DNA from 3 places in the Actinokineospora sp. NPDC051303 genome. Region 3 is predicted to be linked to each of the others. Evidence: riboswitches for the same ligand, from Rfam matches in the RefSeq annotation. Region 3 holds a riboswitch; each other region holds the start of a gene.

Region 1 (10,471 bases), on a different contig from region 3:
CCTCGCGGCGTTATCCGCGCAGCGGTTCCAGGCGGCGGCGGACCTGACCGACGCCCCACCGGCCGCGGTGGCGCTGCTGACCAAGGTCGGCGCGGCGCTGCGGCCGCAGTCGGTGCAGGCCACGGCGAGCGCGCTCACCACGCCCGCCGCCGGAGCGACCGAGGTGAGCGAGACGTTCACCCTGTCCTGGCGGCTCCCGTCCAGCCAGATGTGGGCCTACTCGAACACGCTGTCGGTGGTGCGGGTCGACGGGAAGTGGCGGGTGAAGTGGTCGCCCGCGGTGATCCACCCGAAGCTGACCGAGGGCACCCAGTTGGCCGTGGTGGTCAGCGCGACCGGGCCCAACGCGGTGCTCGACCGGGACGGCAAGCCGCTGCTGACCTGGCAGGGCGCCACCGCCCAACCGGTGGACCCCGCAGTGGCTCCGCTGCTGGCGAGCGCGCTGAAGGGGAGCGTCACCCTGCCAGCCGACAGCGGCGGCACCCGGATCGCGCTGGTCGACGCGGCGGGCAAGGAGGTCGAGAGCCTTTTCGGCACTCCTGCCGCGCCGGTGGAGCCGCTGAAGTCGACCCTGAGCCTGCGGACCCAGGCGGCCGCGCAGGCCGCGGTGGACAGCGCGGCCGGTCCGGCGTATCTGGTGGCCATCCAGCCCTCGACCGGCGGCATCCTCGCGGTGGCGCAGAACGCGGCGGCGGGGGACCGGCTGGACGCCCTCAACGGCCTCTACCCGCCCGGCTCGACGTTCAAGGTCGTCACCGCGGCGGCCGTGCTCGACGCGGGCAAGGCGACCGTCGACACCGTCCTGCCCTGCCCGGGAACGCAGACCATCGGCACCCGTTCGATCAAGAACGCCGACTTCGAGTTGGGCCCGGTGCCGCTGCGCACCGCGTTCGCCGAGTCCTGCAACACCACGTTCGCCGCGCTGGCCGCTGAGCTGCCCGCGGACTCGTTGTCCCGGGCCGCCGCCCAGTTCGGGCTGGCCGCCGACTTCGAGATCCCGGGACTGACCACGCAGACCGGCCAGGTGCGGCCCGCGACCGGGACTCCGCAGCAGGTGGAGAACAGCATCGGGCAGGGCACCGTGCAGGTCAGCCCGTTCGGCCTGGCGCTGATGACCGCGACGGTCGCGAAGGGCTCGGCGGTGACGCCGAAGCTGTTTACCGGCGTGGAGACAGTCGTCAAGACCGGCTACCGGGGGCCGTCCAGCGCGACCCTGGCGGCGCTGCGCCCGATGATGCGCGAGGTGGTCACCTCGGGCCGGGGTGGCGCGCTGCGCGGGCACGGCGCGGTCGCGGGCAAGACCGGCACCGCCCAGTACGGCGACGGGACCCGGTCGCACGGCTGGTTCGCCGGATACCGGGGCGACCTCGCGTTCGCGGTGCTCGTCGCCGACGCCGGGGCCGCGGCGCCCGCTGTCACCGTGACCGGGAAGTTCTTGGCCGCCGCGAAGTGAGCGGTCATCCGGTCGGAAACCCGACCGGATGCAGGATCGCCGGTTCCGGTCGGTCGAGCGGGCCGATCACCGGCTCGTCCGTGACGATGACCGTCTCCTGCTGGTCGGCGGGAACGGGCGCCACGGGACGGCCGCAAGGCAGGACGGCCAGGGTGGACAGCACGCCGAGGTCGACCCGGTGCGCTGTCAGGCGATGCGACGTCGGCAGGTCCGGGAGTTCCGGGGCGGCGGTCAGGAGCGGGACGTCCTGGGCGTCCGAGGGCCGCAGAACCTCCACGCGGTCGGCGCCCGAGCCGAAGACGGCGATGGTCTCGGCGTGCTCGGCCGCGTCGGCCAGAGCGGGCAGGTGGGGCAGGGCGATGCGCAGGGTCGGGGTCACCAGCAGCCAGGACCGCGTCGCGCAAGCCCGCGCGCACGGGTCCGGGAGGAGCACCATTTCGGGCCGCCGCCCCCCGCGCACCAACTCGGCCCAGGTGGCGGAGTCGGTGACGACCGGAGTCGTCGGCAGATTCTCGCTGAGCCACCTCGTCGCCGCGGCCGTGACCACCGGGTCGGTGTGGCTGTCGGCTGCGGCGCGCAAACCGCTCACCCAGGAGGGCACGGCGAACGCGAGGGCGGTCAGCGCCACGGCGGCGGTCGGCGCCAGGAATGGCCGGGTCCTGGTGTGCTTGCCCGCCCGGCCGCCGTGCGTGAGCCCGCGTTCGACCACGGCGGCCACCAACAGCGCGGCAGGCGCGACCACGACCGCGAGGGCTCCGGTGTCGGGTCCGTCGGGCAGGACGGAGAGCAGGACGAGCGTGAGCACGCCGAGAGCGAGGGGCCGCAGCCGGTAGGAGAGCAGGGCGCCGAGCGCGGCGGCCACGGCGGCCGTGCCGAGCAGCGGGTCCAGCCGCAGCCACTCGCCGGGGCCGGGGCCATAGGAGGCGTGCCGGAAGGCGGTCACGGCGGCCCCGGCGCCGAGGCCGATCCCGGTGCCGAGGCTGAACAGCGCGGCGAGCATGAGCGAGAGCCGCCTGCGCCCCCGCCGCCACACCAGCAGGGCGGCCGCGCCGACCAGGGCGAGGGTGACCGGCGCGGTGAGCACGGCGACGACCAGGAACACCGTCGCCCACAGGTCGGGGGTGATCCTGCGGTGCCGGTGCGGGGTCCACAGCAGCGCCAGCGCGGCCAGCGCCCACGGCACGGCCACGTTTTCCGGCCGCACGGCGAGTTGCAGGTTCAGCGCCAACGGCGACAGCGCCGTGATCGCGACCGCCGCCGCTGCGGTCCAGCGGGTCAGGCCCATCCGGCGGGCGAGCAGCCACAGCAGCGCGCCGGTGGCCGTCGCGGCGAGCACCATCGGCTCGCGGACCGCGCTGAGCGCGGTGGCGTGTCGGATGAACGCGTCGGTGGCGGTGGTGTAGGCGGCGACCTGGAGCCAGGCTAGAGACGACACGAACGGGTCGAGCATGCGGTCGAGGGCGTCGACGGCGAAGACCTGGGCGAGGTGCCTGCCTTCGCCCGCCTGAGTGGGCGCGTCGCCCGCGGCCAGGCGGAGCAGCGCGGTGACGGCGGCCAGGGCGGCGGCGGGCAGCGCCCGCGCCCCGGCCTCGGCGGCATGCCAAACGCGCGGCGCGGGGAAATCCGCGCTCACATGGTGTGCGGACATAGGGGATGCCTGCTCTGCGGTCCCGAGAAACGGGAGCGAGCCGGTACCTCCTTCGATGGGTGATTCGGGAGGGTGGGGGTCGACCGCCGCGCGCTGCGGTCGACCCATGCTAAACCCGTAATCGGTCGTGTGCGCACTGTGACTTTCTGTGTCGCGAATGCTCTGTCTTACGAGTGACGTCGTCAGTGCCGGTTACCCCGATCAGGTCGTGGCGGGCCGCTGACCTGTGGGTCTTTTCCGTCGTCATCCTTGGCGCGGGCGCTCGCGATCCGGTGCAGCACTCGCACCCAAGGGGACCACCGCGCGGGTCGGGCGGGCGGGTGGCCGACGTGGGCGGCCGCGCGGTCGAGCAGGTCTTCGAGCAGGGCGTCGTGCATCCACCGGATGGCCAGGGGCCAGGTGACACGGCCGATGCCGTGCGATTCGGCGCGCAGGATGTGCCGCAGGACGCACGAGTCTGGCGAGGGGCCGTCGAGGATCAGGAAGGTGTGCGTCCCGCGCAGGCCCATCCCCGGCGTGAAGGTGAACTCGACCATCTTGCCCGGCTGGTAGGCGGTGCAGGTGTAGCCGACCGGGCCGTGCCCGCCGGTCGCGCCCGGCCCGAGCGGGGCGTCGAACAGCATCGGCGGCCAGTGGTCGACCGGCCACAGCGGGCTGTCCGCGCCCGCGATCCGGTCCAGCAGCGCGCCGACGCGCGCGGGAGCGACGGGCAGGGCGCGCTCATGCCGATTGTCGATCATCAGATCACCTTCCGTACGGAAGCGTATGGTTCACCCCGTACGCTAGCGTATGGATTCGTGGCAGCACAGCGTCGAACCCGAGAGGACTGGACCGAGATCGCGCTTTCCGCGCTCGCGGAAGGCGGACTCGCCGCGCTCGCGGTAGAACCGCTCGCGGCGCGGGTCGGCGCGACGAAAGGCAGCGTCTATTGGCATTTCGCCACGCGCGACGCGCTCGTGCAGGCCACCCTCGAACGGTGGGAGCGCGAGCACACCGAGGCGGTCATCGACCTCGCCGAAGCGGGTGAGACCCCCACCGAGCGACTGCGCATCCTCTTCGGCGCCGTGCTCTACCCGGAACAGGGGGCCGACGTGGAACTCGCGCTCCTGGCCTCGCTGAGCGATCCACTCGTCGCGGCTGCCGTCGCGCGGGTCGGCGAGCGGCGGGTGGAGTACCTCGCGACCCAGTTCGCCCAGCACGGCTTCGGCCGCGCCCAGGCCAGGCGGCGCGCGGTGATCGCCTACTCCGTCTACCTCGGACAGGCCCAGCTCAGCCGGGGCGCGCCGGAAACCCTGCCGCGGTCGGCCGCGGCCCGCCGGGCGCACGTGGCCGAAGTGCTGCGCGTGCTGCTGACCGAATCGGTGGACGCCTGATGGTGTTCCGGTTCGGGGTTCGGGTGAAACCGGGCGCGCGCCGCGCCGCCGTCGGCGGTCGGTGGCCCGGCCACAGCACTAGCGACGGCGACACGCTCGTCGTGGCGGTCGCCGCGCCCGCGGTGGAAGGCAAGGCGAACGAAGCGGTCCGCCGCGCGCTCGCCGACGCGTTCGGCGCGCGCCGCAACGACGTGCGGATCGTGGCCGGGGAACGGGGCAGGGACAAGGTGGTCGAACTGGACCCGGTGCCGCCGAATGCCGCGCGCACGCTGGCCCGATTGCTCGGCGACCAGCCGTGACCATTGCCTCACCCAGCGCGTGACCGGTTTGTCGAGTGCGCCCCCACCCGGTTGAAAGGGGACAATGCGCTCACAACACCAGGCGCTCGCACCATGCGGGCCGCCGCGCGGCCAGGAGGAGGTGGGATGGACGACCTGACCCTGGCGCTCGGTATCGGCGCGGCCGTTCTCCTGCTGGCCGTTCTCGCGGTGCGGGTGTCCGTCCGACTCGGACTGCCCTCGTTGCTGCTCTACCTCGGGATCGGTGTCCTGGTCGGCGAAGCGGGCCTGGGCATCGAGTTCGAGAACGCCGAGTTGACGCAGGCGCTCGGCTTGGCCGCCCTGGTCATGATCCTCACCGAGGGCGGCCTCACCACGCGCTGGGGTGAGGTGAAACCCGCGCTGTGGCCGGGAATCGCACTGTCCACAGTGGCGGTTGTGATCAGCGTCGGGCTGACCGCGGCCGGACTGCACTGGATTCTCGGCTTCGACTGGCGGCTCGCCCTGCTGTGGGGCGCGGTGCTCGCCTCCACCGACGCCGCCGCGGTGTTCAGCGTGCTGCGCAGGCTCTCGGTCACCCGGCGGCTGGTCGGCTCGCTTGAGCTGGAAAGCGGCATGAACGACGCGCCGAGCTACATCGCCGTCGTGCTGCTGGCCTCCACCGACCCGATCGGCTGGGGCCTGCCGCTGACCATGCTCTACGAACTCGGCGCTGGCGCGCTGATCGGCCTGGGGCTCGGCTGGCTCGGCACGCACGCGCTGCGCCGGGCCGCGCTCCCGGCGACCGGCCTCTACCCGCTGGCCACGGTCGCGGTGTGCGTGCTCGCTTTCGCCTGCGGGCAGGCCGCGCACGCCTCCGGGCTGCTCGCCACCTACATCGCCGGGCTGGTGCTGGGGAACTCGCGGCTGCCGCACCGGTCGGACACCGTGTCCTTCGCCGAGGGGATGGGCTGGCTGGCGCAGATCGGCCTGTTCGTCCTCTTGGGACTGTTCGCCTCGCCCTCGCGGCTGCTCGACGCGCTGGTGCCCGGACTGGTGGCCGGGGCGGTGATCACGCTGGTCGCCCGGCCGCTGTCGGTGCTGCTGTCCGTCACGCCGTTCCGCGTCCCCTGGCGAGAACAGGTGTTCCTGTCCTGGGCCGGGTTGCGCGGGGCGGTGCCCATCGTGCTGGCCATGATCCCGCTGTCGCAGGGCGTGCCCGGCGCGCAGCAACTGGTCGACGCCGTGTTCGTCCTGGTGATCGTGCTGACCCTGGTGCAGGGAAGCACTCTTGGCCTGCTGGCCAAGGCGCTCGGGCTCGACGCCGGGGCTCGCGCCAAGGAGGTCGAGGTCGACGCGGCGACCCTTGACGAGCTCAACGCCGAGCTGTTGCAGGTGACGATCCCGCAGGGCTCGAAGCTGCACGGCGTCTACCTGTCCGAGCTGCGCCTGCCCGTGGGCGCGACGGTGAGCCTGGTCGCGCGGGCCACGGGCGCGTTCACCCCAGGTGCCAACACTCGTTTGCAGGTTGGCGACCAAGTCCTGGTCGTCACCACCCAGGACGCCCGCGAGGCCACCGAGAACCGCATCCGCGCGGTCGACCGGGCAGGCCGCTACGCCCGCTGGAAAGGCGAGACCGGCGACGAGTGAGCCCGCTCTCACCTGGTGGGCTGCCGCTCGATCCTGAGCAGCGCGTCGGCTATGTTCTGCGGCAAGGTCACGAGCGCCAGCGTCAAACCCCGGTTTGCTGGCCGGCAACCCTCCTCCGCGGTGGGGTGCCCCGGGTGAGGACCTGGTCCTCCCGCGCGGTGCGGGACGGGCAAGCGCGGACCCCTCGCGGGTCCCCTGGACCTGGAGGTCAGCCCCCATGACGCTCGCTGTTCCCGCGGCCCGCACGCCCGAGACCGCCCCGGAGACGGCCGCTGTCGCCGTGCCGCCGGTGGTCGGCGCGCGACTGGTCGTCCCGCTGGTCGACGGCCGCCGCGTCGGCTACGCCAACCTCGACCACGCCGCCAGCGCGCCGTGTCTTGAAGCCGTGCGCGACGCGGTGGACGAGCTGCTGCCCTGGTACGCCAGCGTCCACCGCGGCGCGGGCTTCGCGTCGCAGGTCAGCACCAAGGTCTACGAGCAGGCCCGCGCGGTGCTGCGCCGGTTCGTCGGCGCCCGCCCGAGCGACGCGGTGGTGTTCACCCGCAACACCACCGACAGCCTCAACCTGCTGGCCAAGGCGCTGCCCAAGAACACCTCGGTGGTGCTGTTCGACACCGAGCACCACGCGGCGCTGCTGCCCTGGCGCGGCCCCCGGGTCCACCGGATCGAGACCCCGGCCAGCGCCGGTGACGCGGTGCTCGCCCTCGACGCCGCGCTTTCGGCCTGCGCGGTCGGCCCGCGCCTGGTCGTGCTCACCGCGGCGTCCAACGTCACCGGCGAAATCTGGCCGGTCGCCGCGCTGGCCGAGGTCGCGCGAAGGCACGGCGCCCGGATCGTGCTCGACGCCGCGCAGCTCGCCCCGCACCGGCCGATCGACATCCGCGCGCTCGACGTCGACTACGTGGCCCTCTCCGGGCACAAGCTCTACGCCCCCTTCGGCGCGGGCGCGCTGATCGGCCGCGCGGACTGGCTCAACGCCGCCGACCCCTACCTAGTCGGCGGGGGAGCGACCGCCCAGGTGGTCGACTGGGGCGACCGGCTCGGCGTGGCCTGGTCGAAGGTGCCCGAGCGGCACGAGGCTGGCTCGCCCAACGTCGTCGGCGCGCACGCGCTGGCCGTCGCCTGCGAGACGATCACCCGGCACGGCTGGGACGCGATCGTCGCGCACGAGCGCGCGCTGCTGCGCAGGCTGCGCTCGGGCCTGGCCACGGTGCCCGGCCTGCGCGGGCTGAGCCTGTTCGGACCTGAGCACGACCGGGTCGGCGTCGTCAGCTTCACCATCGACGGCGTCGAGGCGGGCCTGGCCGCCGCGGTCCTGTCGGCCGAGCACGGCATCGGCGTCCGCGACGGCGCGTTCTGCGCCCACATCGCCACCCGCAGGCTCCTGGGCCGCGTGGGCGCGGGGGAGCAGCGGGCGCTGCGGGTCAGCATCGGGCTGGGCACCACAACCGAGCACGTCGACCGGCTCGTGGCCGCGCTGCGGTCGCTGGTGACCGACGGACCCGCCGCCGACTACGTCCTCGTGGACGGCCGGTGGACGCCTGCCAACGACCCGCGCCCCCTGCCGCCGTTCCTGCGCGAGGTCTCCTGACCGGCCGCGCACGGCCACCATGGACAATGGGCCGGTGAGCACAGAACGTGGCGACGACCGCGGCACCGAGATCGAACACGCGGCGACCGAGCAGGAGGCCACGGCTGAGCAGGAGGCCACGGCCGAGCCGCCACCCCGGCGGGGCGCGCTGCTGCTGTCCACGGCCATGGTGGTCTTCGCGCTGGACCTGATCACCAAGATCATCGCCACCGCCACGCTGGAGGGCGAGCCCCCGGTCCGGGTACTCGGCGGCGCGGTCTACCTGCAACTGGTCCGCAACGCGGGCGCCGCGTTCTCCATGGCCACCGGCATGACCTGGCTGTTCACCCTGATCGCGGCCGGGGTCGTCGTCGCCATCGTGTGGATCATGCCCAAGCTGCGCTCGACGGGCTGGGCGCTGGGCTTGGGCCTGGTGCTCGCGGGCGCGCTGGGCAACCTCACCGACCGGATCTTCCGCGCGCCCGGGGTGTTTCAGGGGCACGTGGTCGACTTCATCTCCGTCTTCGCGCCCAACGGCGACTTCTTCCCGGTGTTCAACGTCGCCGACTCGGGCATCTCCATCGGCGGCGTCCTGATCGTGCTGATGGCGATCCTCGGCCGCGACTACGACGGCAGCACCACCCGCGACAAGGCCGGAGACGCTGCATGAGCAAGCCCGCGAGCGAATCATCGACCCAGTGCGCCCGCGTGCGGAGCCGCCGATCTTGTGGGGTGGCCGCATGAGCGAGCCTGCGAGCGAATCGTTGACACAGTGCGCCCGCGAGCGGAGCCACCGAACTTGTGAGGTGGCCGCATGAGCGAATCACGCACCCTGCCCGTGCCCGACGGCCTCGACGGCATGCGGGTCGACGCCGGGCTGTCCAAGCTGCTCGGCCTGTCCCGCACCATCGTGGCCGCGCTCGCCGAGTCCGGCGACGTCCTGGTCGACGGCAGGCCCGCGGGCAAATCCGACCGACTGCTCGCCGGGACCTGGCTGGAGGTCACCCTCCCCGAGCCCGACCGCCCGGTCGAGGTCCGCGCCATCGCCGTCGAAGGCATGGAGATCATCCACCAGGACGACGACGTGGTCGTGGTCGACAAGCCGGTGGGCGTCGCCGCCCACCCCAGCCCCGGGTGGACCGGGCCAACGGTCATCGGCGGCCTGGCCGCCGCGGGCATCCGGATCTCCACCTCCGGCGCCGCCGAGCGCCAAGGCGTGGTCCACCGCCTCGACGTCGGCACCACCGGGGTGATGGTGGTGGCCAAGAGCGAATACGCGTACACCGTGCTCAAACGCGCCTTCAAGGAGCGCACGGTCGAGAAGCGCTACCACGCGCTCGTCCAAGGCCACCCCGACCCGAGCGTCGGCACCATCGACGCGCCCATCGACCGGCACCCCCGCCACGACTACCGGTGGGCGGTCGTCGCGGGCGGCAAACCCAGCGTCACCCACTACGAGACGATCGAGGCGTTCCGGGCCGCGTCACTGCTTGACGTCAAACTGGAGACCGGGCGGACGCACCAGATCCGGGTCCACTTCTCCGCCCTCCGTCACCCTTGTGTCGGTGATCTGACCTACGGCGCCGATCCGAGCCTCGCCAAGCGCCTCGGCCTGGCCAGGCAGTGGCTGCACGCCCGCACGCTGGGGTTTCACCATCCCGACGACGGTCGGTGGGTGGAGTTCACCAGCGAGTATCCGGCCGATCTCGCTGGGGCGCTGGACACGCTCGCCGCCGATTACTGAGGTCCGTGCGGAGATCCTCGGCTAAGTTGGATTTGACTTGGCGACGGCTAGAGGCGGTGCTTATGAGCGGCACGGATAGACCGGACGAGGACACTGGCGGGTTCCTGGTGGATGGGGTCGCGCCTCAGGTCATCGGGGGCGGTGATACGGCTGAGGTCGCTTATGACCGGGAGCCGCCTACCAGTCCTATTCAGGCTCAGGCCGCGCCGCCGCCGTCTAAGAAGGGATGGCTGAGCAAGCTGTTCGGGCGGTAGTCGGGGCTTGCTCGGGGGCTTGGCTTGGTGGGGGTTGCTCGATGGGGTGGAGTGGTTTCTTCGGGGCCCCTACGAAGGAAGATCGCCGTGTGAAAGACGGGTGGGATGCCTTCGGCCTCACACGTGCGGAGCCAGCTTAGCGATCTTCCTTCTCCCCCGAAGAAACCACTCCACCCCATCGAGCACCTGGCAGGACCGGGCAGCGGTTGGCAGATGCTCGGGTTCGCTGTTCGGTCTGCACCACCGGGCACCTGGCAGGGCCGGGTTCGGTTGGCAGGAGCGTGGGTTCGCTGTTCCGCTCTCACCAGTGCATGGCAGGGGCGGTGCTGCCTGGCAGGAGGGGGGCCAGCCAGCGTCGCTGGTTCTCAGTTCTCGACTGTCCAGGTGAGGGTTAGGGATTCCTCGTCTGGGCGGGGGCTCCAGCGGACTGAGGTGACCACTATGTCTTCTGGGACCACGTAAACCGTGTGTCCGCCTGCTGTCTCGCCGGGGGCCACGCCTATTCGGTGTGGGGGGCGTGAG
Region 2 (10,471 bases), on a different contig from region 3:
CCGCATCACCGAGAAAAACGGCAAGGTCGTCAAGCGCGAGGAAATCGGCTCCAAGGAAACCCGCGCCCCCCTGCCCAGGATCGTCAAGATCGGCACCAAGCAGCCCCCCCAGCCCCTGATCTCCGACGGCGCGGTGTGGGACCGTCTGGCCCAGTGCGAGGCCACCGGCAACTGGGCCATCAACACCGGCAACGGCTACTACGGCGGCCTCCAGTTCAACAAGAGCACCTGGGACGCCTACGGCGGCGACCAGTACGCCGCCTACCCCCACCAGGCCACCCGCGAACAACAAATAGCCATCGCCACCAAAGTCCGCGACGCCCGCGACGGTTACAGCGCCTGGCCGCACTGCTCCAGCAAACTCGGCCTCCCCCGCTAACCCACCCCCGAACCGCAGGCCCCACCACAAAGCTCGCCCCCCAAGCACCCGACCGTGCCCAGTGATCGCGAGTTATCCACAGGCAAGATCATTCTCACCTGAATTGTCACCCTGCCCCGGTAGACTGGAGCAGGGCCCGGCCCCCAGGGTGGGTGGGGTTTTTGTTGTGGGGCGTGGGGCGGCGAAAGCGGTCGTTGAGGTCGGTGGTTGGCGCTGTCGGGTGCTCCTTGTGGGGCCTGCTGGCCGGGAGCGCACCGCCGGTCTGGCAGGCCGAGCGGTCGCGTCCCGCCTATCAAGCCTGCCGGGGTTGGCCCGAGTGCTTGTCAGGAACGGGTTTGCCCCCGTCAGGTGCCCGATAGCAAGGGGCAGCACACCCGAGCGCCCGCCCCCTGCCCGTCGGCCCACCACCCCCGCGAGGCAGTGTCCAGGCCCACCCAGTGCTTGACGAGGTGGAGCAGAAAACCCGCTCTCCTGCCAGGCTGAACCCGGGCTCGCCAGGTTCTCGATGGCGCGGAGGCAGCGAACCCGCCGTCCTGCCAACCACACCCACCCCTGCCAGGCACTCGATGGCGCGGAACGAGCAACAGCGAACCAGCCCCCCACGAAGCCGAACCGACGCCCGCGAAGTGCTCGATGGGGTAGACCGAGCGGCGAACCCGCCCCCCACGAAGCCGCACCCGAGCCTGTCAGGTGCTCGATGGGGTGGAGTGGTTTCTTTGGGGGTGAAGGAAGATCCCTAAACTCGCCGTGGTCGTGGGGCCGAAGGCTCCCCACCCGTCTTTCCCACGACGGGATCTTCCTTCGTAGGGGCCCCAAAGAAACCACTCCACCCCATCGAGCAAACCCACCAACCCAGCCACCCCAGGAACCCAGAGCAACCCCACCAACCCCTCCGAAACCCCCCGCCCCGTACGCTCTGCCAGTGACTGGATCGGCGCTGCTTGGCCCTGCTGACGTGCGAAGGCTCGCCGCCGAGTTGGACGTCCGCCCAACCAAGAAGCTGGGCCAGAACTTCGTCCACGACCCCAACACAGTCCGCCGAATCGTCACCGCCGCGGCCCTGCAGCCCGACGACACCGTGCTCGAAGTAGGCCCAGGTCTGGGTTCCCTGACCCTCGCCCTACTCCCAGCCTGCGCCAACGTCGTGGCAGTGGAGATCGACCCAGTCCTAGCCGCCCGCCTCCCCGCGACCGTGCGAGACCGCGCCCCCGACCTAGCCGACCGCCTCACCGTCGTCACCGCGGACGCCATGCGCGTCACCGCCAGCGAACTCAACGAGCCGACCGCACTCGTCGCGAACCTGCCCTACAACGTCGCCGTCCCCGTCGTTCTGCACTTGCTCGCCGAGTTGCCTTCGCTGCGCACGGTGCTGGTCATGGTCCAAGCGGAGGTGGCCGACCGGATGGCCGCCGCGCCCGGTGGCAAGGTCTACGGAATCCCCAGCGTCAAGGTCGCCTGGTTCGCCGAAGCGCGCCGGGTGGCCACGATTTCCCGGTCGGTCTTCTGGCCGGTGCCCAACGTCGATTCGGCGCTGGTGTCGATGACCCGCCGTGAGTCTCCCGCGGCCGACCGGCAGGCGGTGTTCGCCGTTGTCGACGCCGCGTTCGCGCAGCGGCGCAAGACCCTGCGGGCCGCGCTGGCGGACTGGGCCGGGTCGGCGGCGCGGGCGGAGGCGGTGCTCGTCGCGGCCGGGGTCGACCCGGGGGAGCGGGGCGAGCAATTGTCGGTAGGGGAGTTCGTCCGAATCGCGCAAGCGGCTGCTCACCTGGCGTAAGCGAACCCCCAAACATTACTCCTGATGTGTGATGTGCGGAACGTCGGGCTCGATCTTCGGGGTCCGCGCTTGCTTTTGAGCAGCTTGGTCAGGTCTACTCTGTAAGCATTCCATCCCGAGCGGCTGAGAGACCTGGCTCGTTGACGCCGCAGCAACCACCCATCGTGGGCAGGTGCTACCGCCAGGAACGATGGAGGAGTGAGAGCGGATGCGGATCCTCACCACCCGACGGGTCATCGACCAGTGCAAGCGATCCGTCACCGCATGTCGTCTGATGCGCGTAGCAAGCTGACTTCGAGCAACACGTCTTCTTAACCCCCCTGTTCGTCAGTCCCGGATCGTCCCTTGTGGACGAAGCCGTCCTATCGGCCTGCCGTGCGCCGCGTTGGAGTAGATCGTGATCACCGTTGAGAACCTGAGCAAGTCCTTCCTGGGCGACACCGGCCCGGTCGTCGCGCTTGAGGACGTCACGTTGGACGTGCCCACGGGCACGATCACCGGCGTCGTCGGCCCGTCCGGCTCGGGCAAGTCGACCCTCGCCCGCCTCGTCGCCCTCCAAGAACGCCCCGACAGCGGCGTGATCAGGGTCGACGGTTTCAACACCGCCGCCCTCGACCCCCGCAGGCTCCGCGCCGCCCGCAGGCGCATCGGCGTCGTGCGCCACGGCGACCTGCTTCCGCAGCGCACCGCCGCGGGCAACATCGCCCTCCCCCTTGAGCAGGCGGGCGTCGACGGCCCGCAGCGCCGCGAGAAGGTCGGCGCCCTGCTCGACCTCATCGGCCTCACCGACAAGGCCGCCTTCTACCCCGACGCCCTCACCCCCGGCCAGCAGGCCAGGGTCGCGGTGGCCCGCGCCCTGGTCGGCGACCCGGGCCTGCTCCTCGCCGACGACCCCACCAAGGACCTGGACCCCGACGCCGAGGCGGGCGTCCTGACCGTCCTGGACCGCGCCCGCGCCGAGCTGGGCTCCACGGTCCTGGTGGTCACCGGCGACGCGGGCGTGGTCCGCCGCATCGCCGACGACGTGGCCCTTCTCGACGGCGGTCGCGTCCAGGAGAGCGGCCACCTGCTGTCGCTGGTGCAGGACCCCGACAGCCAGGTCGCCCAGACCCTGCTCCCCGCGATCGACGCCCCCAAGTCCGCCCAGGCCCGCCACGACCGCCTGGCGGAGGTGGTGCTCGTGGGCTTCGCCGCCGTCGGCGCCCTCCTCCCGGAGGCCACCACCCGCTTCGGCGCCACCATCGCCGTGGTCGGCGGCGGCCTGACCCGCATCGGCGAAACCCCAGTGGCCCGCTTCCTCCTGGGCGTCTCCGGCTCCCACGCCGACCAAGCCCTGGCCTGGATCGGCGAACGCGGCGGCCTGGTGCGCCAGCGCGCCACCGGCCCCCAGGGCATCGTCGCGGCCTGACCCGCGCGTGTGGTTCACCGCCCGCCCACCCCTGAGGTCGGGCGGGCGGTGAAGCCGTGCCGCGACGCCAGACCTCGGCAGGCACCCCCGCCAACCACTCGAACGCGCTCAAGATCGCGAGTTATCCACAGGCGCGGCGCACCCTCTTCCCCGCGCTGACCTGCGCCGATAGACTGGAGCAGGGCCCGGCCCCCAGGGCGGGTGGGGTTTGTTGTGGGGGCGGTGGGGGCGGCGAAAGAAGGGCTCTCGGGGCGGATTCGGGCGTTGTGCGCTTGGGTCGGTCCGATGGTTTCCCTGAGGAGAAGAAAAGTCGTCCGGCTGGCTCTGGCCGTAGGGTCCCGCCCGTCTTCCCGTGGGGGATCGTTCGCCGTAGTGGCCCAAAGAAACGAAGAGTCCCGGCCCACTAACAGGTGCCATCAGAGCACCCGCGGCCACGGCCGTAGGCTGGTCAGGTGCTCGCTGTCGTGCCTGCCCCGGTGACCGTTCGTGTGCCGTCCAAGGTGAACCTGCACCTCGCCGTGGGCGATGTGCGCCCGGACGGCTATCACGAGCTGTCCACCGTCTTCCAGGCGCTGTCGCTGACCGATGAGGTCACCGTGGCCGTCGCCGACGAGCCGGGGGTCGAGGTGCACGGCGAAGGGGCTGACGCGGTGCCCACCGGGGCGAGCAACCTGGCCTGGCGTGCCGTGCAGGAGCTGGCCCGGCACGTGGGTCGCGACGCGGACGAGCCCAAGGTCCGCATCGTCATCCGCAAGGGCATCCCGGTCGCCGGGGGCATGGCCGGTGGCAGCGCCGACGCCGCGGCCACTCTGGTGGGGTTGGCTTCGCTGTGGCGGCTGGACATCGGCCGTGACGAGCTGGCGCAGGTGGCCGGGCGGCTGGGCAGCGACGTGCCGTTCGTGCTGCACGGCGGCACCGCGTTGGGCACCGGCCGGGGTGAGCAGCTGGTGCCGGTGCTGGCCCGGCACACCTACCACTGGGTTCTGGCCTTCGACCGGCGCGGCCTGTCGACGCCCAAGGTCTACACCGAGCTTGACCGCCTCCGCGCCGAGGGCGACCCGCCGCGCATCGGCGAGGTCGAGCCCCTGCTGGCGGCCCTGGCCTCCGGCGACCCCCGCCAGCTTGCCCTGCTGTTGGGCAACGACCTGCAGCCCGCCGCCGTGTCGCTGCGCCCGGGCCTGCGCCGCACCCTGCGCGCGGGCGTCACCGCTGGCGCGCTCGCGGGCGTCGTCTCCGGCTCCGGCCCCACCTGCGCGTTCCTCTGCGAAGACGGCGACGCGGCCCTGCGCGTGGCGGCCGAGCTGTCCGGAGCAGGCGTCTGCCGCACCGTCCGCGTCGCCCACGGCCCAGTCCCCGGCGCCCGCGTGATCGGCGACGACACCCCCCGCTCGACACCCCCCGAGGTCCACGCCTAGCCACGTCAGGGCGACCGCACCCAGGTCGCACACCCGGACGTGCTGATCAATTCGCCCGCGTTGATCGTGATCGTGGACGGCCCCTTGTCGATCCCCAGGTCCAAGATGTCCGTGCCGTCACCGCTCTTGCGAGTCCACCTGCAGCCCACCAAATTCGTTCCGGAGGGGCCCGCCGACTTGTACTTGCCCGGCTGGACGTCGACGGCGACCTCGTGGGTGCCCTCACCGAACTCGGTTCGAGGCCCCGACGCGACAGGCGCCGCCGTTTCCTCGGGCGGTTCCGCGACGGTGACGGTCGTCGTGGAAACCTCGGGTGGTTCCGTGACGGTGACCGTCGTGGTGGACACCTCCGTCACCGTGGCCGCGGTGACGCTCTCCCGGGACGCGGACCCGACGACCGCGCCGACCGCGACGACCACGGCCAGGGCGACCGCTCCCGCCGTGGCCCACGGCCAACCCCGCCACTGGTCCACGACGACTCCTCAACAACGCGCTGGTGGATGACCATCCAGAGGTCGTTCGCGCCTCGACCCGCGTTACCCAGGGCGGCGGGGATGCGCCGGTCGTCCCGGCCCGGGAGCGACCTGCCTATGCTGCTTGGGCACGGCCGGTCCCTTGATCTCAACGAAAGTGCGGGTAGATGGCCAACCTGGTCAACCTGGAGAACGTCAGCAAGAGCTACGGCGTGCGCCCGTTGCTCGACCAGGTGTCCCTGGGCGTCGGGGAAGGCGACCGGATCGGGGTGGTCGGGCTCAACGGTGGGGGCAAGACCACGCTGTTGGAGGTGTTGGCGGGGATCGAGGCCGCGGACAGCGGGCGGGTCAGCCGGAACCGGGATCTGCGGATGGCTGTGGTCACCCAGCGCACCGAGTTGCCCGCGGGGTCGACCGCGCGGCATGCGGTGCTGGACCCGTTGGGGATCACCGAGGAGCACCAGTGGGCGGCTGACGCGCGGGCGCGGTCGATCCTGGAGGGGCTGGAGATCATCAATCTGGGGTTGGACAACCCGGTCGACACGATGTCCGGTGGTGAGCGGCGGCGGGTCGCGTTGGCGGCTGCGCTGGTGCAGGAACTCGACCTCGTGGTGTTGGACGAGCCGACCAACCATCTCGACGTCGAGGGGGTGCGGTGGCTGGCCGATCACCTGCTCGCCCGGCGGACCGCGCTGGTGGTCGTGACGCACGACCGGTGGTTCCTCGACACGGTGTGCACCCGGACGTGGGAGGTCGTGGGTGGCCGGGTCGAGCAGTACGAGGGCGGGTACGCGGACTGGATCTACGCGCGCGCCGAGCGGGGGCGGCTGGCGGACACGCTGGAGGAGAAGCGGCGGAACCTGGCGCGCAAGGAGCTCGCGTGGCTGCGGCGCGGCGCCCCGGCGCGCACGTCCAAGCCGAGGTACCGGATCGAGGCCGCGGAGGCGCTGATCTCCGATGTTCCGCCGCCGCGCGACAACGTGGAGCTGGTGGCGTTCGCCAAGCGCAGGCTGGGCAAGACCGTCCTCGAACTGGAGGATGTGTCGGTCTTCGCCGGAGACAAGCCGATCCTCGACCACGAGACGTGGCGCATCGGCCCGGGGGACCGGGTGGGCCTGGTCGGGGTCAACGGGTCGGGCAAGACCACGGTGCTGCGGCTGCTCGCGGGCGACACCGAACCGGCGGGCGGCAAACGCGTGCAGGGGCAGACGGTGCGGCTGGCGCACCTCACCCAGGAGCTTCAGGAGCTGCCCGCCGAGCAGCGGCTGCTGGAGGCCGTCGAGGAAATCGCGCGCCGCGTCACCCTCGGCAAGCAGGAGCTGTCCGCCTCGCAGCTCGCTGAGCGGTTCGGGTTCCCGGCGAACCGGCAGTGGACGCCGATCGGCGACCTGTCCGGCGGTGAGCGCCGCCGGTTGCAGCTCGCCCGGCTGCTGATGGCCGAGCCGAACGTCCTGCTGCTCGACGAGCCGACCAACGACCTGGACATCGACACCCTCCAGCAGCTTGAGGACCTGCTCGACTCCTGGCCGGGCACCATCGTCGTGGTCTCCCACGACCGGTACCTGGTCGAGCGCGTGTGCGACCGGGTGGTGGCGCTGTTCGGCGACGGCAAGGTCACTCACCTGGTCGGTGGCATCGAGGAGTACCTGGCCCGGCGGACGGCGGCGCTGGCGGCGGCCCCGGTCGCCAAGCAGGCCCGCCCCACTGAGAGCAAAGGAAGCGCCGCCGAGCGGCGGGCCGCGCAGAAGGAGCTGGCCCGGCTCGAACGGCAATTCGAGACCCTGGGCAAGAAGGAGGCGCGGCTGCACGCCGCGCTCGCCGAGGCGGCCACCGACCCGGAGAAGCTGCTCGAACTGGACGCGCAGCTACGCGAAGTGGTCGCCGAGAAGGAAGAAATCGAGCTCAAGTGGCTCGAAGCGGCCGATAGCGCGGAATGAGGCCGATTTAGGTCTACCGGCACGCCCCAGCCGCACCGCCAGGAATCATCCCGATCACGACTGACCCGCGCCGGTACATCGAGACAGGTCCTAGGCTGGCCCGCATGAGTCGCTTTGTGGACATGCTGTTGGACACCGCGCGCACCCGAGGGCAGGAGCGCGGGATGACCACCGGGGAGCCCGCCGCGCCCGTGCGCCACACCTGGGCGCTGGTCCACGAGCGAGCGAAACGGATGGCCGGTTCCCTGATCGCGGGCGGGTTGGCCAAGCACGGCGCGGTCGCGGTGCTCGCCGCGGAGCCGGTGACGATCGCCCCGGCGGTGCAGGCGGTGTGGCTGGCCGGTGGCAGCGTCACCATGCTGCACCAGCCGACCCCGCGCACCGACCTGGCCGAGTGGGCGCGGGACACCGTCCGGGTGCTCACCATGATCGGCTCGAAGCTGGTGCTGCTGGGCGCGCCGTTCGACCAGCTCGCCCCGGTGCTGGAGCAGCACGGCATCGCCTACCTGAACCTGAGCGACCTCGCCGAGGGCGAGCCGATCGCCGACGTGGTGGCGGTCGGCGAGGACGCGCCCGCGTTGTTGCAGCTCACCAGCGGCTCGACGGCCGAGCCCAAGGCCGTGCGGATCACCCACGGCAACCTGTTCGCGAACATGACCGCGATGACCGAGGCGTCCGAACTGGACGTCGACAACGACATCATGGTGTCCTGGCTGCCGCTGTTCCACGACATGGGCATGGTCGGCTTCCTTACCGTGCCGATGACGGTCGGCCTGGAACTGGTCAAGGTCACCCCGGTCGAGTTCCTCACCGGCCCGCTGGTGTGGGCCGACCTGATTTCCCGCTACCGGGCCACGATCACCGCGGCCCCGAACTTCGCCTACGCCCTGCTCGGCCGCCGACTGTCCGGAGTGGACGACCAGCGCAAGTACGACCTGTCGACGCTTCGGTTGGCGCTCAACGGGGCCGAGCCCATCGACGAGAAGGCCGTCCGCCTGTTCACCGAGGAGGGCGCGCGGTTCGGACTGCGCCCGGAGTGCGTGTTCCCGGCCTACGGCATGGCCGAGACGACGCTGGCGGTGTCGTTCGCGCCGCTGCTCTCGGGCCTGCGCCTCGACCGCGTCGACGCGGACAAGCTGGAGTCGGAAAACCTCGCCGTGCCGTCTGAGGACCCCTTGGCGCGGTCGTTCGCGTTGCTGGGCAAGCCGTTGCGCGGCATCGAGGCGCGCATCGTCGCCGAGGACGGGCGGGTCCTCGGCGAGCGCGAAGTCGGCGAGATCCAGTTGCGCGGCGAGGCGGTGACCCCGGGCTACCTCACCGTGGACGGTCCCGTGGCCACCCAGGACGCCGACGGCTGGCTCGCCACCGGCGACATAGGGTACACAGTGGACAGTGAGATCGTCATCTGCGGCAGGCAGAAGGACGTCATCATCCTCGCGGGCCGCAACATCTACCCGACCGACATCGAGCGCGCCGCGTCCACTGTGGAGGGTGTGCGGGCGGGCAACGCGGTCGCCGTGCGCATCGACGCGGGCAGCCGCCGCGAGCGCTTCGCGGTGGTGGTCGAGTCCAAGTTCGCGGGCGACACCGACGCGGAACGGGTGCTGCGCAAGGAAGTCGGCGCCCGCGTGTTCGAGTCAGTCAACGCCCGCCCGGTCGCGGTGATCGTGCTCAAGCCCGGCACGCTCCCCAAGACCCCCTCGGGCAAGCTCCGCAGGGCCGCCGCTGGCGAGCAACTCGCCGCCGCCATCCACGCCCGCGAGACCGCGGGCTGATACGCGTTCCGCCTCACGACCGGCGGCGGCCCTTGCTCGTCACCGCCTGCACCCTCACCCTGGGGCCGGAGGTGTCGCGGACGGTGCGACTGGACATCACAGACGGCCGCCGTGGCGGCAAGGCAGGCGGCGGCCGCGACAGCGGCGCAGCCACCTGCGGCGGCGGCCTCGACGCCGCTCCTGGCGCCGATGGCAAGGGCGCTTACGGCGGCGAGGGCGCCCCATCGACCACCTCGGTCCAGTTCGAGATCGAGGCAGGCGACCCGGACGATCCAGAAGCCCCGGACGACGGGTCCGCCTGGCCGATCGACGGAAGCCTCCCGCTGCCGTCCGAACCCCAGGGGCCGCTGGCGCGGGCCTTCGACGGCTTGGGCAGCCCGAACCCCGGCAGGCCGGGCGAGGGCGGCGGGGGCTACTACGGCGGTGGCTCGGCCTCGGGCGGCGCGGCTGGCGAAGGCAGGGGCGAAGGCGGCATCGCGCGTGCCGGTGGCGAAGGAACCAAGCCGGGGTTACCGCGGTGTCGCCAGCCGGTCGGCCGCCGCGGCCAGGAAGTCGTCCACAGTGGACTCCCGGTAGCCGCGTCCGCCCGGCGGCGGGGCGGCGAAGACCACCTCGGCGACCTCGGTCGCGGTGAGCGGGTCCGCGCCGCGCAGAGCCGCGTGGATTCGGCTGATGAAGGCGTCGACCTCGTCGGCCGCGTAGCCGCGCCGGTCTGGGGGCGCTGGTGGGAAGCGCGGGTGGTCGGCGGGGTCGGGGCGCGGGGCGGGTGGGAGAGCGGCCGCGACCGCGTCCAGGAAGGCGTCGACGTCCGATTCCCGGTAGCCGCGGTGGTCGGGTGGGGACTCGGCGAACACGGCGTCGTGGACGTCGGCCGGGGTTAGCGGGTCGCCGCCGCGCAGGGTGGCGGCGATCCGGGCGAGGAAGGCGTCCACCTGGCGTTCGTCGTAGCCGGGGGTGCCCGCCGGTTTTCCGAAGCGGACGGCGTGGATGTCCTCCGGGGTCACGGCGAGCGGCGGCGGCGCAGTTCGTCCACCCAGGCCGCGACGACGGTGTCGATCACGCCCGGGTGGTAGCCCTGGCCGTCGAACATGGTCCTGGCCAGCGGGGCGTTCGCGATCTGTTTGGCGGTGGGGCCGCCGTCCTTCTCGTAGGCGGCGCGGGTCAGCAGGTGCGCCAGGCGTTCGACGTCGACCGCGCGGTAGCCGCGTTCGTCCGCGGGCGCGGGCGGCAGCGGCAGGAGCGGCACGGACGGGTCGATGATCTCGTGCGGCGCGGAGTGGCCGTTGCCCGCCGCAGGGGCCTGCCCGGCC
Region 3 (10,471 bases):
ACATCGACCGCAAGGGCGTCACCTACACCGTGGACACCCTGCGTGACCTGCGCTCCACCTATCCCGACGACGAGCTGTTCTTCATCACCGGCGCGGACGCCCTGGAGCAGATCCTGTCCTGGCACCGCGTGGACGAGCTGTTCACCCTGGCCCACTTCGTCGGCGTCACCCGGCCGGGTTACCACCTCAAGGACGCGCATCTGCCCAGCGGATCGGTAAGCCTGATCGAGGTCCCGGCGATGGCGATCTCCTCGACCGATTGCCGCAAACGGGTCGCCGCCGGGGATCCGGTCTGGTATCTCGTTCCCGATGGTGTCGTCCAGTACATCTCCAAGCGCGGCCTCTACGCGCCCGAACAGTGACAGACAAGCCCCCAACCGGTCCTTCCTCGCCAACCGAGGTGCGGGCACGGGTAGTCTCGACGGGTTCAACCTATCGAGAAACCGGACTGAGGAGTGACGTGGCAGCGACGCACGACGCACGCGAACTGGCATTGGTCGCGGCCAACGCGGCCGCGGACAAGAAGGCCAGCGACGTGATCGTGCTGGACGTCTCCGACCAGCTCGTGATCACAGACTGCTTCGTGATCGCCTCCGCCGCCAACGAGCGGCAGGTAGGCGCGATCGTGGAGAACGTCGAGGACAAGATGCGCGAGGCGGGCACCAAGCCGGTTCGCCGAGAGGGCGCCCGCGAAGGCCGGTGGGTCCTGCTCGACTTCGTCGACGTCGTGGTGCACATCCAGCACGCGGAGGAGCGCTCGTTCTACGGCTTGGAGCGGCTGTGGAAGGACTGCCCCCGTATCGAGTTCGACGCGGCGCCACCCGCGGAGGAGGAGAGCGCCCCGTGACATTGCGCAGACTCGTGCTCTGGCGGCACGGGGAAACCGACTACAACGCCTCCGGACGGATGCAGGGCCACCTCGACTCCAACCTGACCGAGGTGGGGTGGAACCAGGCCCGATTCGCCGTGCCCGCGCTGGCCCGGTTCTCCCCGGACGTCATCGTGGCCTCCGACCTGCGCCGCGCGACCGACACGGCCACCGTGTTCAGCGAGGCGATCGGCGTGCCGCTGCGCATTGACAAGCGCTTGCGGGAGACGAATCTCGGCCTTTGGCAGGGCAAGACCAGCGCGGAGGTCGATGAGGGGTGGCCGGGCGGCCGCGCCCAGTGGCAGACCGACGCGACCTGGACTCCGCCTGGCGGGGAGGCCCGAATCGAGGTCGCCGCCCGGGCCACCGAAGTCGTCACCGCGCTGGACGAAGGAACCGAAGAGACCGCCGTGTTGTGCGCGCACGGCGGCCTGATAACCGCGCTTACCGGCAGCCTCTTGGGGCTGCCGGTGGTCAACTGGTGGCAGCTTGGCGGCATCAGCAACTGTCACTGGACAGTGCTGGCGCGCCGGGAGACCAGCGGCTTGGCGTGGCGCCTGATCGCGTACAACGCGGGCATCACCGGCTAGACATGTCGTCGCCAACCGTGCTGATGTTCGGCGACTCGCTGACCTTCCACGGCCCAGACGGTCCCCATCCCGCTGACGATCCCCGCCTCTGGCCGAACCTGGCCGCGGCAGCCATCGGCGGCCGCGCCGAGCTGTTCGCTGGCTTCGGCTGGACCGCCCGCGACGCGTACTGGTCGCTCGTCGGCGACCCCCGGGTGTGGGCTCAGCTTCCGCACGCCGATGTTCTGGTCCTCGCCGTCGGCGGCATGGACACGCTGCCCTCGCCTCTGCCCACTTACCTGCGGCAGGGCATCCGCTACCTGCGCCCAGACAGCTTGCGCCGTTGTGTCCGACAGACCTATCTGTCGGCTCTGCCCTGGTTGGCGCGGATAACCCGAGGCAAGCCCGTCGCGTTGCCCGCCGAGCTGACCGTCCGCTACCTCGATGAGACTCTGGTCGCCATTCGCGCCCTGCGGCCCGACCTTCCCGCCGTCGCCATCCTCCCGGGAGTGCACCGCTCCCGGGCGTACGGGTACGTCCACACGGCCCGCGACCACGCCGTGGCCGAGATCCGCCGCTGGGCGCACAGCGCGAACGTGCCCGTGCTCGACTTGGCAGAAGTCATCGGTGAGCACGTGCTCAGCGGACACGGCAATGTCGACGGCATCCACTGGGGTTGGCGGGGCCACGAACTGGCTGGCAAGGCCCTCGCGGAGGTCGTCGGGCCGCTGCTGGATCGCGCGCGGCGCGCGACGTAGTTTCCCGGCTTTGAGCAACCAGGGCGGCCCTGTGGATCGGGAATCCCACCTGCCGTGATCCACAGGACACGCCTTAGGCTTCGGCATCGTGCCGTTCGCCGTAGTCACCGACTCGACCGCGTATCTGCCGGAAGGCTTCGCCGACCGGCACGCGGTCCGGGTGGTGCCGCTCCTGGTGCGTGTGGACGATCGAGAGGGCCGCGACGGTGTCGACTTCGGCCCCGGTGAACTCGCGGAAGCGCTCACGCGGCACCGCGTGGTGACGACCTCCCGCCCCAACCCCGACGAGTTCGCCGCCGAATACCGCCGCCTTCTCGACGGCGGGGCGGATGGCGTGCTGTCCGTGCACCTGTCCCGGCGGCTCTCCGGGACGTGGGAGTCGGCTCGGGTGGCCGCTGAGGAGGTCGGTGCGGACGTGGTCCGTGTGGTCGACTCCCGCACGACCGCCATGGGCCTCGGGTTCGCCGCCCTGCGCGCCGCCGCGGTCGCGGCGGGAGGCGCTGGGGGAGCGGAGGTGGAAGCCGCCGCGGTAGAGGCGGCGGAGAACACTAAGAGCTTCTTCATTGTTGAGACGTTGGAGTATCTGCGTCGCGGAGGACGGATCGGTGCGGCCGCCGCCCTCCTGGGCACAGCGTTGTCCATGAAACCCGTTCTCCATGTCCACAATGGCGAGATAGTGCCGTTGGAGAAAGTGCGCACGACCAGCCGGGCGTTGGCCCGCTTGGTGGACCTTGCCGTGGCCGCGGCGGGCGACGAGCCGGTCCAACTGGCGGTGCACCACCTCGCCGCCCCCGATCGCGCCGCTGAACTCGCCACCCGCTTGGACGAGCGCATTCCGCGGTCCGCTGGTTGCGTGGTTTCCGAGTTGGGCGCCGTCATCGGCGCGCACACCGGCCCCGGAGTTCTCGGCGTTGTACTCTGCCCTGGCCGTTTTGACAACTGAGTTATCCACATAGGACGGAGTTGTCCACAGGCGACGGAGACGCCTACCCACGGCCTTGATTCGTCCCTAGCGTTGGTGCTATGCCACAGATCAACGCCACTCGCGCAGCTCAGATGGACGCCGTCCTGGCCCGGTTGACCACCATCGCGGCCCGCCCCTGGGACGAGCCCCGACCCGAGTCGCAAAATCCGCGACAGCCTCCGGATATCGGTTTCTCCAGCGCGCCCGTTCGCCGCAGAGACCAGCCTGACCTCCTGCCAGGTCAAGAACCGCGGCCGGATTCCGAACGCCAGCAGACGCCAGCCGGGGCCATTCCGTGGCGGCGCTTCTTCACCCGCCCCGATCGAGACGTATCTGATCCATCTTTCTTGGCGCGGCCCACCAGTTCGCCTGATCCCGGATCACCGGATTCTGAGTCTCCTGAATCCGATCCCCGGGTCGAGCGAAGGTTCCCGTGGCGCCGTCCCACAGGCCATCTCATCCGCCGGTTCACCCCGCACAGCCCGCCTGATCGACGCCGGGTTCCGATTCCGCTCATCGCGGGCTTGACCGTGGTCGTCGCGGTGGTCGCCGGGTTTGTCGCTCTTTCCGACTCCCCGGTAAAAGAGGTGCCGCCCAATTTGGCCGCTGCCACCGTCGACCAGGCCAACCCAAGTCCGAGTGTCGCGGCCGAGGTTGTGGTCGACGTCGTCGGCAAGGTCGGGAGCCCAGGTATCCGGTCGCTCCCGGATGGGGCGCGGGTCGTGGACGCGCTCCGGGCCAGCGGCGGCGCCCTGCCCGGCGCCGACCTGAGCGCGCTCAACCTCGCCCGCAAACTCGCCGACGGTGAGCAGATCCACGTCGGCGTCCCCGCACCCGTCGATGCCCAGACCGAGCAACCGGGCGCGCTCGTCAACCTCAACTCGGCGTCCTTGGCGCAGCTGGACACCTTGCCCGGGGTGGGCAGCGTCACCGCCCAACGCATCCTCGACTGGCGCACGCGCCACGGCCAGTTCACCAAGGTCGACCAGCTCCATGAGATCGAGGGCATCGGCCCGGCCCGGTTCACGACCCTGCGCGATCTCGTCACGGTCCGATGAACCAGCCGCCACCCGACCCGAGACCGCACGACTGGCGGCTGTTGTCCGGCGCGCTGGCGGTGTGGCTGTCCGCGCTGCTGGGACTGCTCGTGCACTGGTCGCTGACGGTGGTCGTCGGCTGCCTCGCGGCTCTAGCCGGGGCCGCCCACACTCGACGCCGTGAGCGCCGCGGGCGCGAGTCCGCGCGCGATGGGCCCGTTCGGCTGGCCGCCGGTGTGCCGCTGTTCGTCTGCGGCGTGCTCGCCGTGTGGCCGGTCGCCGCGCGGATCCACGAGGCCGCGGCGGACCCGCTCCGGGCGGAGGCGGCCCGCGGCGCGGCGGCCCGTCTCCAGGTCGAGGTCGTCGAACGGCCCAAACCTGTGCGCGCGGCCGGATTCGGCGGCCTGCCGTCCGGGGTGCGCTCGGTCGTCGTGCCCGCCGTTGTGGCGCCCTCCGGGACCCGGATCCTGATTCTGGCCCCGGTGGACCGGTGGGCGGCATTGCTGCCCGGTCAGCGGGCCGTGGCCGAGGGCACGCTCGCCCCGGCGGAGGGCGGCACGCTCACCGTGGCCGTGCTTCGCGCCCGGGGGTCACCGGCGTCCGTCGGCGACGCGCCCGCCTGGCAACGGGCCGCCCACGCGCTCCGCGCGGGCCTCCGGCAGGCGTCGGGCGTGCTCGAACCCGAGTCCGCCGGGCTGCTGCCCGCGCTCGTCGTCGGTGACAAGGACGGCATGTCCACCACGGTCGAGGACGAGTTCCGCGTCGCCGGGATGTCCCATTTGCTGGCGGTCAGCGGGGCTAACCTCGCCATTGTCTGCGTCGCCGTTCTCTACCTGTTGCGGTTGGTCAGGATAGGGCCGCGAGGGTCGGCGGCCGGTGCGCTGTGCGCGCTCGTCGGATACGTGATCCTGGCCGGTCCGGAACCCAGTGTTCTGCGGGCCGGGGTCATGGGCGCGGTCGGCCTGCTCGCCCTCGCTCTCGGGCGGGAACGGTCCGCGTTGCCCGCCCTCGGAGCGGCGGTGATCGTGCTCGTCGTGCACGACCCGGCGATGGCCGTCGCCTTCGGGTTCGTGCTGTCGGTGCTGGCCACCGGTGCGCTGGTCCTGCTCGCGCCGAGGTGGACGCGGCGGCTCACGCGGCGTGGCGTTCCCCGGATCGTGGCCGAGGCGCTCGCCGTGCCCGCGGCGGCGCACCTGGTGACGGCGCCGGTCGTGGCCGGGATGAGCGGTCAGGTCAGCCTCGTCGCGGTGGCGGCGAACCTGGCCGCCGCTCCGGTCGTCGCGCCCGCGACGGTCCTCGGGGTGCTGGCCGCGTTGGTGATGCCGGTCCTGCCGTGGCTCGCGGAGTGGCTGGCGCGCCTTGCCGGTCCCGAAGTCGGGTGGCTGGTCGCGGTCGGCCGGACCGCGGCCGGGATGCCGGGAGCGGCCCTCGACTGGCCCGCGGGGTGGTGGGGCGGGGCGGCGCTGCTCCTGACAGCCGTCGGGTTGGCTGTGGCGATGCGGCGGCGCACGGCGCGGTTGGTGGTCGGGTTGGGGCTCACCGCTGTTCTGCTGGTGGTGATTCCGGTCCGGGTCATCGCTCCGGGCTGGCCGCCGTCCGGTTGGGCCGCGGTCGCGTGTGACGTCGGTCAAGGGGACGCGATCGCACTGTCCACAGCGGACCCTGACAGGGCGGTGCTGGTCGACACCGGCCCCGAATCGGCTCCGACACGCGAGTGCCTGGACCGGCTAGGGGTCGACCGGATTCCTCTGGTGATCCTCAGCCATCTGCACGCGGACCATGTGGGCGGCCTGTCGGCGGTCTTATCCGGCCACGCGGTCGGCGCTGTCGCGGTCGGTCCCGGGCGGGCGCCTGCGTGGGCCTGGCGGCAGGTGCGCGAGGAAGTGGCCGACGCCGGGGTCCCGCTCGTGCAGTTGACGGCTGGGCAGCGACTGAGCTGGCCGGGCCTTGCCGTGGAAGTCCTTGCCCCACAAACGAAGGAGGATGAGCCTGCCGAACCGGACGGCACACAGATCAACAACCGCTCGGTGGTGCTCCGGGCCACCACCCGGGCTGGACGGCTGCTGCTCACCGGGGACATCGAACTCGCCGCTCAGGCCGACCTGCTGACCGCGGGCGTCGACCTGTCCGCCGACATCGTCAAGGTCCCGCACCACGGAAGTCGATACACCGCGCCGGAGTTCCTCGCGGCCACCGGTGCGCGGGTGGCGTTGGTCAGTGTGGGCGCTGGCAACCGCTACGGCCATCCGAGCCCGCGCACGTTGGGAAGCCTTACCCAGAAAGGAGTTCTAATTGTCCGAACCGACACCGGAGGCGATTGCGCGGTAGTCGAGGACGGGGGGAGGCCCGCCGCGATGGTGCGCGGCGAGCCCAGATCCCCTCCTGGCCGCTGAATCTCGGCGGGCCAGCGGCTTCGCCACGCCACCGCCCTTGGCGCGGCCGGGAACGCTGCCGGGGAACTGAATCTCGCCGGGGAACCGAACCTGCTGGGTACTGAATCTTCCTGGGGACCTGAACCTGTTGGGGGTGCTGAATCCTGCTGGGGACCTGAACCTGCCGGGGAACTGAACCTGCCGGGAACTGAAACCTGCTGGGAACTGGGCCGGCTGGGCGCTGAACCCGATCCGATGGCTGAGAACTTCGGGCGGGTGATCGGCCGCGCCCTGACTCGTGGGCGACAAGGCGCTGTCCGGGGAGTTGGGCTGGGTGTGCGGTGTGTGGAACGGCAGTGGCCGCACCCCGCCCGGGGTGCGGCCACTGGACACGCGTCGTGGGTCAGCCGCGGCCGAGGACCTCGCGGACGGCGGCGGCGGTCGGCGGGATGGTGGCGCGCGGGCCGATGTGGTCCTGGACCGCGTCGAGGGTCTTGAGGCCGTCGCCGGTGATGAGGAGGACGGTTTCGGCGTCGGGGTCGATCTGGCCGCTCTCGATGAGCTTCTTCGCCGTGGCGACGGTCACGCCGCCTGCGGTCTCGGCGAAGATGCCCTCGGTGCGGGCCAGCAGGCGGATGCCCTCGACGACCTCGGCGTCGGTGACGTCCTCGACCGCGCCGCCCGTGCGGCGGACCGAGTCGAGCACGTACGGGCCGTCGGCGGGGGCGCCGATCGCCAGCGAGCGGGCGATGGTGTCCGGCTTGACCGGGCGGATCACGTCGTGGCCGGACTTGAACGCCGAGGAGACCGGGGAGCAGCCGGTGGCCTGCGCGCCGAACACGCGGTACGGCGTCGGCTCGACCAGGCCCAGCTCGCCCAGCTCGCGGAACGCCTTGTCGACCTTGGTCAGCTGGGAGCCGGACGCGACCGGCACCACGATCTGCCGCGGGAGCCGCCAGCCGAGCTGCTCGGCGACCTCGTAGCCCAGGGTCTTGGAGCCTTCCGCGTAGTACGGGCGGACGTTGACGTTCACGAACGCCCAGTTCTCGTGCTCGGCGGCCAGCTCGGTGGCGAGCCGGTTGACATCGTCGTAGTTGCCGTCGACGGCGATCAGCGCGCCGTCGTAGACCGCCGTGGTCAGGATCTTCGCCCGCTCCAGCGACGACGGGATCAGCACGACCGAGTCCCAGCCCGCGCGGGCCGCCGCCGCGGCGACCGCGTTGGCGAGGTTGCCGGTGGACGGGCAGGCCAGCACGCTGAAGCCGAGCTGGCGGGCGGCGGCGAGCGCGACCGCGACGACGCGGTCCTTGAACGAGTGCGTGGGGTTGCCGGTGTCGTCCTTGACCCACAGCGACTTCACGCCGAGCGCAGCGGCGAGGCGGTCGGCCTTGACCAGCCGGGTCATGCCCGGGTCGGTGTTGGGGTGGGCGGCGACGTCGCTGGGGACCGGCAGCAGCCCCCGGTAGCGCCAAATCGACTGGGGTCCCGCTTCGATGTCAGCCCGAGTGATGTTGCCGAACTCGTAGGCGACCTCAAGCGGGCCGAAACACTCGGCGCAGGCGAACTCGGCGGCGAGTGGGATCTGGTGGCCGCATTCGCGGCAGGAGAGCGCCCGGGCGGGGCCGAGGTCGTAAGCGCTGGTCTGCTGGACGTCAACGGTCGATGTCATCGCGAGGTATCTCCTCATCTATCCCGCTGCGCGGGTCGGAATTGGCACCGTGGTCGTCCGCCTCCTCGCGATGAGGAAGTGACGCGTAACGCCGGTTGCCGGGGCTTCTTCGGGCCGATCCCTCTGCCCCTCTGGATGAGCGGTATTCAGTTGTGGTCCGAGCGCGCCGAAGCGGGCCCGCGACTTGCCCGCCACGCTACGGCACCATGAACGCGATCGGCCAGTCCCCTGTCCAGTATTCGAGAGCGGAGCCTGTTCGTCTGCTCACTTGGGTGCGGCGCGGCCATGGGAGGATCGCGGGCGTGAACTCGCCCGCGGTCACGCCAGCCCCGCTGCAACTCGTGCTCGGGGAAGAGGAGTTGCTGGTCGAGCGCGCCATCCGCGCCGCGCTCGACACCGCCCGGCTCGCCGACCCCGCCGCCGACCTGACCCGGCTCCGGGTGGCTGATCTCACAGGCCCTGAGCTGGCCGAACTCGTCAGCCCCTCGCTGTTCGCCGAGGGGCGGGTGATCGTCCTCGACGCCGCCCACGAGGCGACCCAGGACATCGCGGCGCTGGTCGTGTCCTACGCCAAGGCGCCCGCGGACGGGATCGTGCTGGTCGTGGTGCACAACGGCGGCGGACGCAAGGCGGGCAAGGACATCGTGGCCGCTATGCGCAAGGCGGGCGCGGTGGTCACCGAGTGCGCCAAGATCACCAAAGCGTCGGAGCGGGAGGCGTTTGTCCGCAACGAGATCCGCCGGGCGGGCGGCAAGACCGATCCGGCCGCGGTGGCCGCGCTCATCGACTCCGTCGGCTCCGACCTGCGGGAACTCGCCGCGGCGGCGGGCCAGCTCGTCGCCGACACCGGGGGATCGGTGACCGAGGAGGCGGTCCGGCGGTACCACCGCGGGCGCGCCGACGTCACCGGGTTCGCCGTCGCCGAGAAGGCCGTGACGGGGGACCTGGCGGGGGCGATGGAGGCGCTGCGCTGGGCCATGAACCTCGGCGTTCCGCACGTCCTGGTCGCCGACGCGCTCGCCGACGCCGTGCGGACCGTGGCCAGGGTCGCTGGCGCGGGCCGCGCCGACCCGTTCCGGCTGGCAGGCGAGTTGGGGATGCCCGCGTGGAAGGTGAAGAAGGCGCTGGGCCAGGCCCGAGGCTGGAAGCCCGCGGGCCTCGCGGAGGCCATGCGCGTGGTGGCCGAGGTGAACGCCGACGTCAAGGGCGTCGCGGCGGACGCGGACTACGCCCTGGAACGGGCAGTGCTGCGACTCGCCCACGCGCACCGGCGAGACTGACCGCGTTCCTTCGCCTGCTCAGGGCGTTCACGCGGGGTGAGGTGGAAGCTGGGGCCGCTTTCGTGGGGCGCGGGCGTCAGTGGGGTGCGGTGCGGCTTTCCAGGATCTCGGCTCGCTTGGCGAGACGGTGGTGGCGGCGGATCTCCGCTTCTCGGAGGCGGCGCTCGTCTTCCGGGGTTTCGGGTAAGACCGGGGGGACGGCGCGCGGTTGGCCCGTCCTGTCCACCGCCACGAACACCAGGTAGGCCGTCGCCACCTGGGTCGGCGGGACGCCCGCCCGGTCCCACGGCTCGGCCAGGACCCGGACGCCGACCTCCATCGAGGAGCGGCCTGCCCAGTTGACCTGGGCGTGGGCGTGCACGAGGTCGCCGACCCGAACCGGGTGCAGGAAGGTCATGTCGTCCATCGCCGCGGTCACGGCGGGCCCGCCGGAATGGCGTTGGGCCACCGCGCCCGCCACGTCGTCGACCAGCTTCATGATGACGCCGCCGTGGACGGTGCCCAGGAGGTTGGTGTCCAGGGCGGTCATGATGTGCGAGAGCGAGGTCCTCGCCGCTGAGGTGGGTTTGGGCTCCAGGTCCATGCGACGAGTCTTATGCACACGGCAGCGGCGCCGCCCACCCGGAGGTGGACGGCGCCGCTGGCACGTGTGGGTGTGGGTCAGCCGAGCTTGTTGACCCGCAGCGCCATGGCCGACTTCTTGTTGGCGGCCTGGTTGGCGTGGATGACGCCCTTGCCCGCGGCCTTGTCGAGCTGGCGGCTCGCCACGGCCAACAGCTCCTGGGCCTTGGCCTTGTCGCCCGCCTCGGCGGCCTCGCGGAACTTGCGGATCGCGGTCTTGACCGAGGACTTGACGGACTTGTTGCGCAGGCGCGCCTTCTCGTTCGTCTTGATCCGCTTCATCTGGGACTTGATGTTGGCCATGCGTGTGCTCCTCGTGTCGAGTCCGGATCG

What was found. A riboswitch is a leader RNA that binds a small molecule or an ion and turns the genes downstream of it on or off. The one in region 3 is predicted to bind S-adenosylmethionine.
Region 1: another riboswitch for S-adenosylmethionine. It lies ahead of ACZ6SD_RS29715 (aminotransferase class V-fold PLP-dependent enzyme); the one in region 3 lies ahead of thrC (threonine synthase).
Region 2: another riboswitch for S-adenosylmethionine. It lies ahead of ACZ6SD_RS29310 (methionine ABC transporter ATP-binding protein); the one in region 3 lies ahead of thrC (threonine synthase).

The regions. Positions count from the first base shown of each region.
Region 1 covers NZ_JBVJIN010000066.1:8,106-18,576, reverse strand. The annotation lists gene ACZ6SD_RS29745 (penicillin-binding transpeptidase domain-containing protein) at 1-1,453, shown strand, start outside; gene ACZ6SD_RS29740 (hypothetical protein) at 1,458-3,101, opposite strand; gene ACZ6SD_RS29735 (SRPBCC family protein) at 3,284-3,841, opposite strand; gene ACZ6SD_RS29730 (TetR/AcrR family transcriptional regulator) at 3,899-4,474, shown strand; gene ACZ6SD_RS29725 (DUF167 domain-containing protein) at 4,474-4,773, shown strand; gene ACZ6SD_RS29720 (potassium/proton antiporter) at 4,900-6,381, shown strand; SAM riboswitch class IV at 6,447-6,563, shown strand; gene ACZ6SD_RS29715 (aminotransferase class V-fold PLP-dependent enzyme) at 6,599-7,972, shown strand; gene lspA (signal peptidase II) at 8,007-8,621, shown strand; gene ACZ6SD_RS29705 (RluA family pseudouridine synthase) at 8,766-9,695, shown strand; gene ACZ6SD_RS29700 (AsnC family protein) at 10,315-10,471, opposite strand, start outside.
Region 2 covers NZ_JBVJIN010000063.1:10,619-21,089, forward strand. The annotation lists gene ACZ6SD_RS29300 (transglycosylase family protein) at 1-379, shown strand, start outside; gene rsmA (16S rRNA (adenine(1518)-N(6)/adenine(1519)-N(6))-dimethyltransferase RsmA) at 1,302-2,153, shown strand; SAM riboswitch class I at 2,261-2,350, shown strand; gene ACZ6SD_RS29310 (methionine ABC transporter ATP-binding protein) at 2,551-3,561, shown strand; gene ACZ6SD_RS29315 (4-(cytidine 5'-diphospho)-2-C-methyl-D-erythritol kinase) at 4,014-4,976, shown strand; gene ACZ6SD_RS29320 (hypothetical protein) at 4,982-5,449, opposite strand; gene ACZ6SD_RS29325 (ABC-F family ATP-binding cassette domain-containing protein) at 5,617-7,386, shown strand; gene ACZ6SD_RS29330 (fatty acyl-AMP ligase) at 7,491-9,161, shown strand; gene ACZ6SD_RS29335 (DivIVA domain-containing protein) at 9,671-10,165, opposite strand; gene ACZ6SD_RS29340 (DivIVA domain-containing protein) at 10,162-10,471, opposite strand, start outside.
Region 3 covers NZ_JBVJIN010000009.1:69,488-79,958, forward strand. The annotation lists gene nadD (nicotinate-nucleotide adenylyltransferase) at 1-362, shown strand, start outside; gene rsfS (ribosome silencing factor) at 461-847, shown strand; gene ACZ6SD_RS09540 (histidine phosphatase family protein) at 844-1,458, shown strand; gene octT (diglucosylglycerate octanoyltransferase) at 1,461-2,195, shown strand; gene ACZ6SD_RS09550 (DegV family protein) at 2,284-3,138, shown strand; gene ACZ6SD_RS09555 (ComEA family DNA-binding protein) at 3,690-4,217, shown strand; gene ACZ6SD_RS09560 (ComEC/Rec2 family competence protein) at 4,214-6,589, shown strand; gene thrC (threonine synthase) at 6,972-8,237, opposite strand; SAM riboswitch class I at 8,249-8,379, opposite strand; gene holA (DNA polymerase III subunit delta) at 8,540-9,517, shown strand; gene ACZ6SD_RS09575 (acyl-CoA thioesterase) at 9,594-10,100, opposite strand; gene rpsT (30S ribosomal protein S20) at 10,178-10,441, opposite strand.